2 regions of the Ruegeria sp. HKCCA4008 genome follow, and region 1 is predicted to be linked to the other one. Evidence: riboswitches for the same ligand, from Rfam matches in the RefSeq annotation. Region 1 holds a riboswitch; the other holds the start of a gene.
The links. Region 1 has a riboswitch for cobalamin ahead of GOW60_RS04620 (DUF1636 domain-containing protein). Riboswitches for the same ligand answer to the same signal wherever they lie in the genome.

Region 1 (5,662 bases):
CGCCTCAATTATCGGGAACTTTGTAACATCCGAAGGCCGGATTTGCGTATCAACCATAGTGCGGCGCCGGGCAGCGAAATCTGTCATAGGATCTCTCGAGTCATTCCCAAAGTTACCCGGCTTTTGCCACATCCTGAACTGCCCAGCAACGGCCCTGTTGACGCAACCCCCCTGCGCCTGCGCGTTTACGGTTGCGGGCTTCGGCAAATTTCAATCTCGTCGACAAAATTGCGCGCAATCCTCTGGACGCCCCTTTGGAAAGCTGCTAAAACCCCACGCACACCACGGCAAGTATTTGATTTTGCTTGAAAAGGCGAGTTGGCGGAGTGGTGACGCAGCGGATTGCAAATCCGTGTACACCGGTTCGATTCCGGTACTCGCCTCCAAAACCTCCAATGACTTGCGGTACTTTGTCTTTCTTCGAGGTCCAGTATCCAACCAAAATTTGGATTTTTCGTGTTTCGATCTGGTTCTGTTCCATCCGACTGCGAGCATTCTGGGCATATGCCGGCAGCTTGCGTTCAGGCAACATCCCGCCGTACTTCCTTGGCATCTTCATCTCGAAATGATCAGAGTTGGCGGCCTGAACCATTGGTCCGGCCCTTTTAGATGCATACCATTCTTGTGGGCAGTTTGCGATCTGGGACGGCCAAGCCGGCCCTTTGCGCGGTTCAGGCAGCGGCAGAATGGTTCTGCAAACAAAGCTGTCGGACTGTCTGTCGTCCATGGCTGGAATTGACCTGCCATTACCTATGCTGCTTCGACCTGGTTGGAACGGCATCGCACCCGCACGAAACGTGCAGGCTACTTCATGCAATTTGGCCTATCCTTCTTTCTGACGTGTTCGTCAAAACGGGCCTCCGAAGGCATTGCTCAAACAGCAGCCCTTGAGCAATATTATGTCTCAACATCGTCGAAAAACGAAACTTCATGACAATCCGGGAAGGATGAACTAGGACTCTAACAAAGAAAAAGTTCTGGACGTATTGTGGAACACATTGCCTTTACCTTCGAGATGGGGGTCGTTTGCACCCTGCTGGCTTTCACCGTTTTTCTGTTCGTTTCCGAGATCATAAGGATCGACCTTTCCGCCATATTGGTCCTGGTTCTCATAGGCTTGCTCAGCTACGCGCCCGGGCTGGGAAATCTGGCGGATGTCACCCTTCTGTTCGACGGCTTCGCATCCAATGCCGTCATCTCGATCATTGCGGTCATGATCGTCGGGGCCGGTCTGGACAAGACGGGGATCATGAACAAGGTGGCTGCCGTCATCCTCAAATACGGCGGCAAATCCGAAGGCAGGGTTGTACCAATCATTTCCGGCACCGTTGGCGTCATATCCTCGTTCATGCAGAATGTCGGCGCCGCTGCTCTGTTTCTGCCGGTTGTCAGCCGAATTTCCACACGGTCGGGCATACCGCTGTCGCGCCTGCTCATGCCGATGGGATTCTGCGCCATTTTGGGCGGCACCATGACGATGGTGGGGTCGTCTCCTCTTATCCTGCTGAACGATCTGATCCTGACGGCAAATGACAGTCTGCCGGCCTCTCAGAAAATGGAGCCCTTCGGCCTGTTCTCGGTCACGCCGATCGGTGCGGTTCTGATCCTGACGGGAATTGGTTACTTTCTGCTGTTGGGACGTTGGGTTTTGCCCGAGGCTGAAGGGCCTGACAATACGGGTACCGGACAAGGGACACAGGAATACCTGCAAAGGGTCTATGGCCTCAAAGCCGATGTGTTCGAAGTCGTGGTGCCCGAGGACAGCCCTTTGGTCGGCGAGATTCTGGCCGACATCAACCACGAAAACCACCTGTACATCATTTCCACCTTCTATCGCGGCAAAACCTCGATGGTTCAGGTTTTGACAGCGGAAATTGCAGCGCCGTGTCGGCTGGCCATCGTCGGCCGCCGTTGGGAGGTCGAGAAGTTCGCCGAGAAATACGGGCTGACCGTTCTTCCGGATTTGGACATTTTCGTCGAAGAGTTCGCCCCAACCAATGCAGGCGTGGCCGAGGTGGTCATCACGCCCGACAGCAAGCTGATCGGCAAATGCCCCCGCGAGCTTTTGTTTCGCAAGACCTACGGGATGTCGCTGCTGGCCATTCACCGCGGCGAAGAGACGCTGAGCCATGTCGAGACCGAGGATCACGAATCCACTCAGATCGGGCTCGAAAAGTTTCAGGCGGGCGACATGCTTGTGGCACATACCAGATGGGACAACCTGATGCGGATCAAACGAGATCCGGATTTCGTCGTCGTGACGACGGACTTTCCTCAGGACGAGCTGCGGCCGCAAAAAGTCGGCTGGGCCCTGGCATTCTTCGCCATTTCGCTGTCGTTGATCCTGTTCACGGATGTCCGGCTTTCACTCTGTCTTCTTACCGGCGCGGTGGGCATGATGCTGACCCGTGTGCTCAGCGTGGACGAGGCATACCGCGCGGTCGGATGGAACACCGTATTCCTGCTCGCCTGCCTCATACCTTTGGGACAAGCCGTGCAGAACACTGGCACGGCCGCGTGGATCGCGCAGCAGATCATGATAATTCTGGACGGCTGGCCGCTCTGGTCGCTGCAAACCGGCATCGCCGTTCTGGCGACGGCCTTTTCTTTGGTCATGTCCAACGTGGGGGCCACGGTTCTGCTGGTGCCTCTGGCGGTATCAATTGCGGTGGCGGCGGGTGGAAACCCAGCCGTCTTTGCCCTGACGGTCGCCATATCGACCTCGAACAGCTTCATCATCCCAACCCATCAGGTAAACGCGTTGATCATGGGTCCGGCCGGATACAAGGTGATGGATTTCGTCCGCTCCGGCGGAATAATGACGGCGCTGTTTCTGGTCGTCTCGCTGCTCATGATAAACGTCATCTATTAGCGCAAGAGGATCCGGGGTGTTCGGTGGTCTTTACCCATCATCTGGACAGGTTCAGTCGAGGCACCGGTTGGCCATAGTCTACGCCCCTTGCTGAGATACCGTTCGTCGTCCGGCCCATCTCGGGCTGGGTCCCGGCACACCATGCCGCCCATCGACGCCCACAGGTCGCTTTCCATGCCTCTGCATAATTGTTGCGCGCGACTCGCTTGACAAGCAGGCCAGCGGTGCCGCATGTCCCTTTCGTTGGTGTCGGTGAGAGCCGATGAAAAGGGAATGCGTCAACGGTCTTGCCGCCAAACGCAGCCGCCCCCGCGACCGTGAACGGAGAGGATGCCCAATGCCACTGGCCCGAAAGCCGGGAAGGCGGGACATCCGACAGAGGCCCGCCTCTGGCATCCGCAAGCCGGGAGACCTGCCAACAACCGAAGTTGAAACCGGGCGGGGTGTTCCGGTGTCGGGTCCATGACCACTCGTGGCCCGCATGAAACCCCGTCCCCCGCGAAGAGGATTTGGGGGGATGAGAGACATGACCGAGACCGCACCAGTCGAGTTGCTGGTCTGTACTACCTGCCGTCGCGGCCTGCCTGTCGAAGATGATGCGCAACGCCCGGGCGCTTTGTTGCACAAGGCCCTGGAACAGGCAGACCTGCCCGACGGTGTCACCCTGAAAGCCGTTGAATGCCTGTCAAACTGCGATCAAGGCTGTTCGATCGTGTTGCGCGGGCCGGGCCGCTGGACCTTCGTGTATGAAAACCTGAACGAAACAGATCATGTCGACGTCATCGTCGACGGCGCGACCAAGTATCTGGCCACTGAAGATGGTTTGGTGAAATGGCGCGAACGCCCCGAACATTTTCGCAAGAACTGTGCCTCGCGCATTCCCCCGATTGGAGCCTGACATGTCGAACCTCGAAAAACTCCCCGTCACAGTGATCACCGGCTTTCTGGGCTCGGGCAAGACCACTTTGGTGCGTCACCTGATGCAGAACCCGCAGGGCAAGCGCCTTGCTGTCGTGGTCAACGAGTTCGGCGATGTGGGCGTCGATGGCGACATCCTGAAATCCTGTGCCATTCCTGATTGCCCGGCGGAAAACATCATGGAACTGGCCAATGGCTGCATCTGCTGCACCGTGGCAGATGATTTCATTCCTACCATCGAGGCCCTGATGGCGTTAGAGCCGCGCCCGGATCACATCCTGATCGAAACCAGCGGTCTGGCCCTGCCGAAACCGCTTCTCAAGGCATTCGACTGGCCTGACATCCGCTCGAAGGTCACCGTGGACGGCGTGATCGCCCTGGCCGATGCCGAGGCCGTGGCCGCAGGCCGTTTCGCGCCCAATGTCGAAGCGGTGGACGCCCAGCGCATGGCCGATGACTCGATCGACCACGAAACGCCCCTATCCGAGGTGTTCGAAGATCAGATCTCGTGCGCCGACATCATCCTGCTGACCAAGCCCGACCTCGCCGGCCCCGAAGGCGTGGCCAAGGCGCGCGAGATCATCGCCGCCGAGGCGCCGCGCCCCCTGCCCGTCGTCGAAGTGGCCGAAGGTGCCGTAGACGTGCGCGTTGTGCTGGGTCTGGAAGCCGCCGCCGAGGATGACATGGACGCCCGACCCTCGCATCACGACGGCCATCACGATCACGAGCATGACGATTTCGATAGCATCATCGTCGAGCTACCCGAGCAGACCGATCCGGCCCAACTGGTCGCCAATATCGAACGCCTCGCCAATGAACTGAACATCCTGCGCGTCAAAGGGTATGCCGCCGTTCAGGGCAAGCCGATGCGCCTGCTGGTTCAGGCGGTCGGCGCGCGGGTACGGCACCAGTATGACCGCCCGTGGGAACCCGGTGAAGACCGTCGTTCGCGTCTGGTCGTCATCGCCGAGCATGACGATATCAAAGAGGCGGAAATCCGCGAAATCCTCGTGGGTGTGCGTGAGGCTGCCGAGTAAGACACATGCACGTCGTCTTCCGTGAAAGCCACGGGCTCGAGGAAACCGAGACCCCAACCGATCTGGGCCAGAGCCCGGCGGAACTGGTGGTGCTGTCGTTTTCGGACAGCGATCTGGGGGCTTTCGCGGCGGGCTGGCATCGTGGTGGCGGACCGGAAGGGCGAATGCCGACCCTGCGGCTGGCGAATTTGACGGCGCTGAAACACCCGTTGTCGGTCGATACCTATGTCGAACAGACGCTTCAAGGCGCCAAGGGTATTCTGATCCGGCTGATCGGCGGCGTCCCCTACTGGCCTTATGGGTTGCAGCAGGTTCTGGCGCTGGCGCAGGCCAAGGGCATCGCGCTGGCGGTGCTGCCCGCTGACGGGCGCGAGGACACGCGGCTGGATGACTATTCCACCCTGCCGGTCTCGACCCTGCGGCGTCTGGCGCATCTGTGCGATACCGGCGGCGAGGTCGCGGCACAGGCGGCGCTGGCGCAGATGGCTTTGGCGGCGGGGCTTTATGCCGCTCCGGTGATGGGCGCCAAGACCTTGCCCGAATGTGGCGCGTGGTGTCCGGATCGCGGCGTAGTCCCGGTGGAAACCGCGTTCGAAAGCAAGGCCAAACGAATCCTCGTCACCTTTTACCGCGCTTACCTGACCTCGGCAGACACCGCCCCGATCGCCTCCCTGATCCACAGCCTGCGCGCCCGTGGATACGCGGCGGTGGGCCTGTTTGCCCCGTCTCTCAAGGCGCCCGTGGCCGCCGACTGGTTGCGGGAACAGGTTGTTGCGCTGAACCCATCGGCCATTGTCAACGCCACGTCGTTTTCGGGAAAAGGCGCGTCGGGAAC
Region 2 (5,662 bases), on a different contig from region 1:
AGTTTGTGGCTGGCCGAAAACCACGCACCTTCATGGCGGCGCGCAGCCGCAGGTATTCTTCGCGCAAGACCTCGATATACCGGATCGTGAACATCAGCAGGTAAACCAGCTTTTCGGGGCACCGCAGACGATGCAGGGCGTGGCCCAGTGTGACCGGCTCCATCGTCCCGACCAAAACCAACAGGGACAGGATCACGGCATTGGCGGTCAAGGCAATCTCGACCGCTTTCCAAAATCCCTGCCAGCTAGCGGAGAATCCCCAAAGCGTGAACATCGGATCCCCGGGCATGGAAAAGGGCAACAGGACAAGCATGAACAGGATGAACCCATCCATCATGGCCATTCGCTTCAATGTCTTTCGCCGCGGCAGACGTGAAACTATCAGAAGCGAAAGCGACACTGTCAGCGCCGCGCAAAGCGCGCCGAGGGATGACAGCGCCACGGTCACGACTGCAAAAACAACTGCCATGACGATCCGCATCCGGGGATCCAGCAGGCTGATCAGACCTTCTGGCCCGTCACCGGCTTCGGACAGCGTTTTTTCCTTGTGCCCCAGAACGTGTGCCATCAGGACGCCAGCTTGCGGCGGGCCGCCATGTAAAAGCCCAGACCGAACAGACCAACGATGTACCCGATCCCGCCAAGGATGGTTTGCAGGTCGTTCTGTTCGCGATAAGCCGCAATCTCGCGCCTGAGCGGGCGCAATTCGTCACGTACGGCTTTGGCGATAACCTGCTGTTCTTCGGCGCTGAGAGACGCCGCCGAACCGCTGGCCTGCGCCAGAGCAGCCGAAGACGAGTCTCCGTTTTCCGCCACGGCAACGCCCATGATCCGCGCGACATCTTCGGCAGACATCGTGACTTCGGCCACATGCCCGGCGCCAAGGTCGGCAAAGAAGGTGTGCGCCACGGCCGAGGTCGGCGTGTAGACAAAGAAACCGTCCGCATCAGTGACCGATCGACCCAGCTCAGCCCCATCCGGGCCGGTGACAATGACCTCGGTGCCGCTTGCCATGTCGCCGTTGGAAAAGCCGATTTCGCCCTCGATGACGTCTCCCGACTCGAAAACGCCGGCTATGACCTTGTGCGCCAGGACAGGCACAGGTGCACAGCACATGGCCAGTATGACAACCAGATGCTTCATGTGGCTGCTCCTCTGAAAAACAGCTCGGGCTTGACCTTGCGTGCCAGCAACACGGCGAACCCGGTCAAAATCGCCTCGATGGCCATGACAGGAATATGGGCGAAGAAAACAAGCTTGGCGGCAGGCAGAAATTCATCCCCCGACAGCGCGAGGGAAAACGCGACCATGCCGGTTGTCGCCGCAATCGCAAATGCGCCGCCGACGCCCCCCCAAATCGCACCTTGCAAAGGCGTTCCACGCGCGATCAGACGACCGAACAACATTCCGGCCACCACAGCGGGAAAGGCGATATTGACGGTGTTGATCCCCAACACCGTCAACCCGCCAAAGCCGAAAAAAACCGCCTGTAGCAAAAGCCCGACGAACAAAGCCGGGAATGCGGCCCAACCAAGCAGCAGCCCGGCCATGCCGTTTAGGATCAGATGAACCGACGACGGACCAATGGGTACGTGGATCAACGATGCCACGAAGAAACTGGCTGACAGCACGCCCGCAGTGGGGATGCGATCAAGATCCAGAGACCTAAGACCCATGGCGATCCCGCCCGCGGCGGCTATGGCGCCGCCAATTACAACCGGGTTGGAAAGGGCTCCGTCGACGATGTGCATTTGGGGTTACTCCAGATCCCAGGCACGAATCCAGATGACCGCATCCTGGCTGAGTTCTTTGCCCTCATGTTCGGTTGCCGGACCGGAACCAAGGGCAGCGAAACCCCAGTAACCGGCTTTTGGAACGCCGAACGAAAAATACCCGTTGTCGTCAGATATTGCGACCACCGCACCACCCGGCATAGGAGACGCTTTCGGTGCAGAAGCGGCCGAGCTTTCCATGTCGGGTTCCGCGGCCATGTACTCGATCTCGATCTCGGCGCCCGCAACCGGCTGACCGTCAGCCAGCACACGGCCCGTGAAAGTCGAACCCGCGATGATGTTGGTCGGCTTGTTCAGCGGGATAATCTCGGTCGGCAGACCCACGGGATTCATCCAGTCGGTCGGCAATTCGTTACGGTTCAGGAAGGCTTTGGTGAGCTGTTGGATATAGATGTCTTCGGATTCCTCATAATAAGGCTGAGGAACCGTCACCAGCACATAGTCGCCCGAACGTTTGACCGGGACACTGCCCTTGAACGCCGCACCCTCGTTTTCCCCGCCGGTGAACCGGATAGGTTCCAGCGTGTCCAGCAAATCGGTCTTTTCACCGTTGTGGATCACATAGAATTCCTGCGGCTTTTCAAGATCCATGACATGGCCATTCTCGAACGGATGCCAGAAAATCAGTTTGACCGGCACATCGCCCGGTTTCTCGATCATGGTGTCGGTGGTGTATTCCAAAAGGAAATGCGCATTTGCGATGGCAGGAAGAGCCACCGCGGCAGCGGCTGCGCTGAGCAGCGTTTTCATGAACAGTCGTCCTTGTCCCGTCGCGCCAATCCCGGCGCGAAATTCGTTTTGACCACGGGATATTCAACGCCAAATCACCCTTTCAGGCATCCTGGTCCGACGCACATCCCGCCGCCGATTAGGAGTGCCCCTTATGAGGGCACATGTCCGGCAGGTATCCTGACTTGCGGGTCAAAGCGTTGGACCGGCCTTCCCGGGCAAACCCCAGTGGCGTTTCAGCCCTGCTCGCCGCTTACAGTTGCGGGTGCAGTTGCGGATTTGGGCCAGAGCCCGCACCGCATTCCCTATTGATTCCAGAGCAAGCCCCGGAACCGGACATGCCGAGCGGCTTGCCAGACAACTCAGCCTTCCGTCAACGAAAATGTGTTACGGCCATCGAAAATAATGAGTTCGGCAGTTTGCGAGAGTGAACCAGTTTGTGAAATATCCAAGGCAACAGGGTGATTTCACATCTAAGCTTCTGAAAGATACCTTTCCGACAACGGCAGGCTTGCCGCGCCCAGTGAGCGTGCTTCCGGGCCCACGGCCCCTGCCAGCACGGCAGGGCGCTCGAGACCGGTCAGGTTAAGCTCAGACAGTTTGTCTTCGACCATTTCAACCAAACGCGCCTTGATGTCCTGCGGCATCCAGCCGTCAACCTTTACGCATTCGAAATCTATCAGGCTACAGGATGAGACAATCGCATAGGCAATCCCGCTCGCCGTCTGTTTCAACCAGTATTCCAGTTGAACTTTTGGCACATCCCAACGCTGGGTCGTTTCCCAAATGGAATGCGACGTGACACCTGCCGTGGTGATTGCACGCTCGAGCACGTACAGGCTGGCCACGTCGATAAGGGGTCTGACACCACCGGCATCATCTGGCACAGGCAAGGGGCCGATTGCGCCCGCGTTTCCACGCCCCGAAAAGATTGCGCCATTGAGGACCACACCGCCGCCAATGAAAAACCCGATATAGAAGTACAGGAAATCCCTGGGCCCATCGGCTGGACCGAATACCAATTCCGCCCCACAAGCCGCAGTGGCGTCATTTTGCAGGAATACCGGAATATCGAGGCGCCGCGCCAGGTCAGCCTTCAGGTCTGATACGCGCCACGGGTCCATTTCTTCCTGAGGAACCTGAAGGGTCTGGGCCCAGTCCCATAGGTAGAACGGCATGGCAATCCCAAGTCCCGCAATCCTGCCTTTGGCCTCAGGCGGCATGGATGATATCATTTTGCCCAGACTCTCAGTGGAAAACTCCAATGTGGCTTTTGGCGTTGGATAGTCATAGGTTCGCCGCTCGCGCTGCCGCACATTTCCGACAAAGTCAGTCAAAACCAGCTCGGTACTGCGGCGCCCGACCTTGAGCCCAAAGAAAAACGCACCATCCGGGTTGAGGCGCATGGGAACGGAAGGTTGCCCGACCTTCCCGCGGACCGGCTCACCGCGCAACAGCAAACCATCCTTCTCCAACAGCCGCATGATGACGGAAACGGTTTGTGCCGACAGTCCGGTCATGCGCGCGATCTCGGACTTCGCAAGGGCCTGATGACGCCGGACAAGCGACAACACCAGCCGTTCGTTCCGGGCCCGCATCCCGCTTTGGTTGGTTCCGCGCACCTCTGACGCGTGCAGGCCAATCGAATTTTTCCGAGATGAATTTTCAGGCACGACCACCCCTTTCCTGCTGAAGAATGAGAAAGCCCGCACGCTCTGTCAATAATAAATAAGAGTGATTTATTTATTGACTCGAATTTCGAATCTTGTGATTGTTTCTTATGGGATCAGGGTTTTTGCCTGATCGCCCTGGTGCCCGTTCGGCACAGGAAAAACTGGGAGGATAATCGATGAAACTTGCAAGACTTGCGGGTGCTGCTGCGCTCGGGGTTACTGCCATGGCTGGCAGTGCAATGGCGGAAGGCGAAACCGTTTGTCTGATTACCAAGACGGACACCAACCCGTTCTTTGTCAAAATGAAGGAAGGTGCGACAGCGAAGGCGGAAGAGCTGGGAATGACTCTCAAAGCCTTTGCGGGCAAAGTTGACGGTGACCATGAAACGCAGGTGCAAGCCATTGAGACCTGCATTCTGGACGGCGCCAAGGGCATTCTGCTGACGGCCTCGGACACTTCATCCATCGTACCGGCGGTGAAGCAGGCGCGGGATGCAGGTGTTCTGGTTATCGCTCTGGATACGCCGCTGGAACCCATTGACTCGGCTGACGCGACCTTTGCCACGGACAATTTCCTGGCCGGGCTGCTGATTGGACAATGGGCCAAAGCCACGCTGGGCGACGCGGCCAACGACGCGAAAATTGCGACACTGGATCTTGCCGTCAGTCAGCCGACAGTGGATGTGCTGCGCAATCAGGGTTTCCTGCAAGGCTTTGGTGTCGATCTGGCGGACCCGAACGTAATCGGTGATGAAGATGACCCACGACTGGTCGGAAGTGATGTCACCGCCGGCAACGAAGAAGGTGGTCGCCGCGCGATGGAAAACCTTCTGGCCAAGGATCCGACGATCAACGTTGTTCACACCATCAACGAGCCTGCCGCGGCAGGCGCCTACGAGGCGCTGAAAGCCATCGGGCGCGAAAATGACGTGCTCATCGTTTCCGTGGACGGAGGCTGCCCGGGTGTCCAAAACGTTGCCGATGGTGTTATCGGCGCGACGTCGCAGCAATACCCGCTGCTGATGGCATCGCTGGGTGTTGAGGCCGTCAAGAAATGGGCGGACGAAGGCGTGAAGCCTGAAAACACGCCTGGCAAGGATTTCTTTGACACCGGCGTGGCGCTTGTAACGGACAAGCCTGCCGAAGGCGTCGAGTCGATCTCGGTCAAAGAAGGCATGGACCTCTGCTGGGGTTAACCTGACCACCCGGAGGGCCGCAGAGGGCGGCCTTCCGCTTTTCAAACCACCCATTCGCCCGAAAACTTGCTAAAGTCGTCAGTAATCTGATGCTTTGGGGGAACCTTTATGTCCGATACTTCACCGCGATCAGACGACTTCGAAGCCGCTGCAAAAGGCAGCCCGGAACAGATTGCCGAATTTGACGATCACCACCGCGGGTTTGTCGGAACGGTTCAGCATTTTCTGCATGTGAACCCCTCTCTGGTGCCGTTGATCGTTCTTGTGGCTG

Region 2: another riboswitch for cobalamin. It lies ahead of GOW60_RS20470 (DUF4198 domain-containing protein); the one in region 1 lies ahead of GOW60_RS04620 (DUF1636 domain-containing protein).

What each region holds. Positions count from the first base shown of each region.
Region 1 covers NZ_WQDM01000002.1:65,322-70,983, reverse strand. Annotated here, with positions in the region: gene GOW60_RS04635 (protein-L-isoaspartate O-methyltransferase) at 1-87, opposite strand, end outside; tRNA gene GOW60_RS04630 (tRNA-Cys) at 313-386, shown strand; gene GOW60_RS04625 (SLC13 family permease) at 1,016-2,872, shown strand; cobalamin riboswitch at 3,100-3,307, shown strand; gene GOW60_RS04620 (DUF1636 domain-containing protein) at 3,399-3,770, shown strand; gene cobW (cobalamin biosynthesis protein CobW) at 3,772-4,827, shown strand; gene cobN (cobaltochelatase subunit CobN) at 4,833-5,662, shown strand, end outside.
Region 2 covers NZ_WQDM01000016.1:12,319-17,980, forward strand. Annotated here, with positions in the region: gene cbiQ (cobalt ECF transporter T component CbiQ) at 1-568, opposite strand, end outside; gene GOW60_RS20460 (cobalt ABC transporter permease) at 568-1,143, opposite strand; gene cbiM (cobalt transporter CbiM) at 1,140-1,751, opposite strand; gene GOW60_RS20470 (DUF4198 domain-containing protein) at 1,758-2,543, opposite strand; cobalamin riboswitch at 2,675-2,874, opposite strand; gene GOW60_RS20475 (ROK family transcriptional regulator) at 2,996-4,120, opposite strand; gene GOW60_RS20480 (sugar ABC transporter substrate-binding protein) at 4,372-5,391, shown strand; gene GOW60_RS20485 (ABC transporter permease) at 5,500-5,662, shown strand, end outside.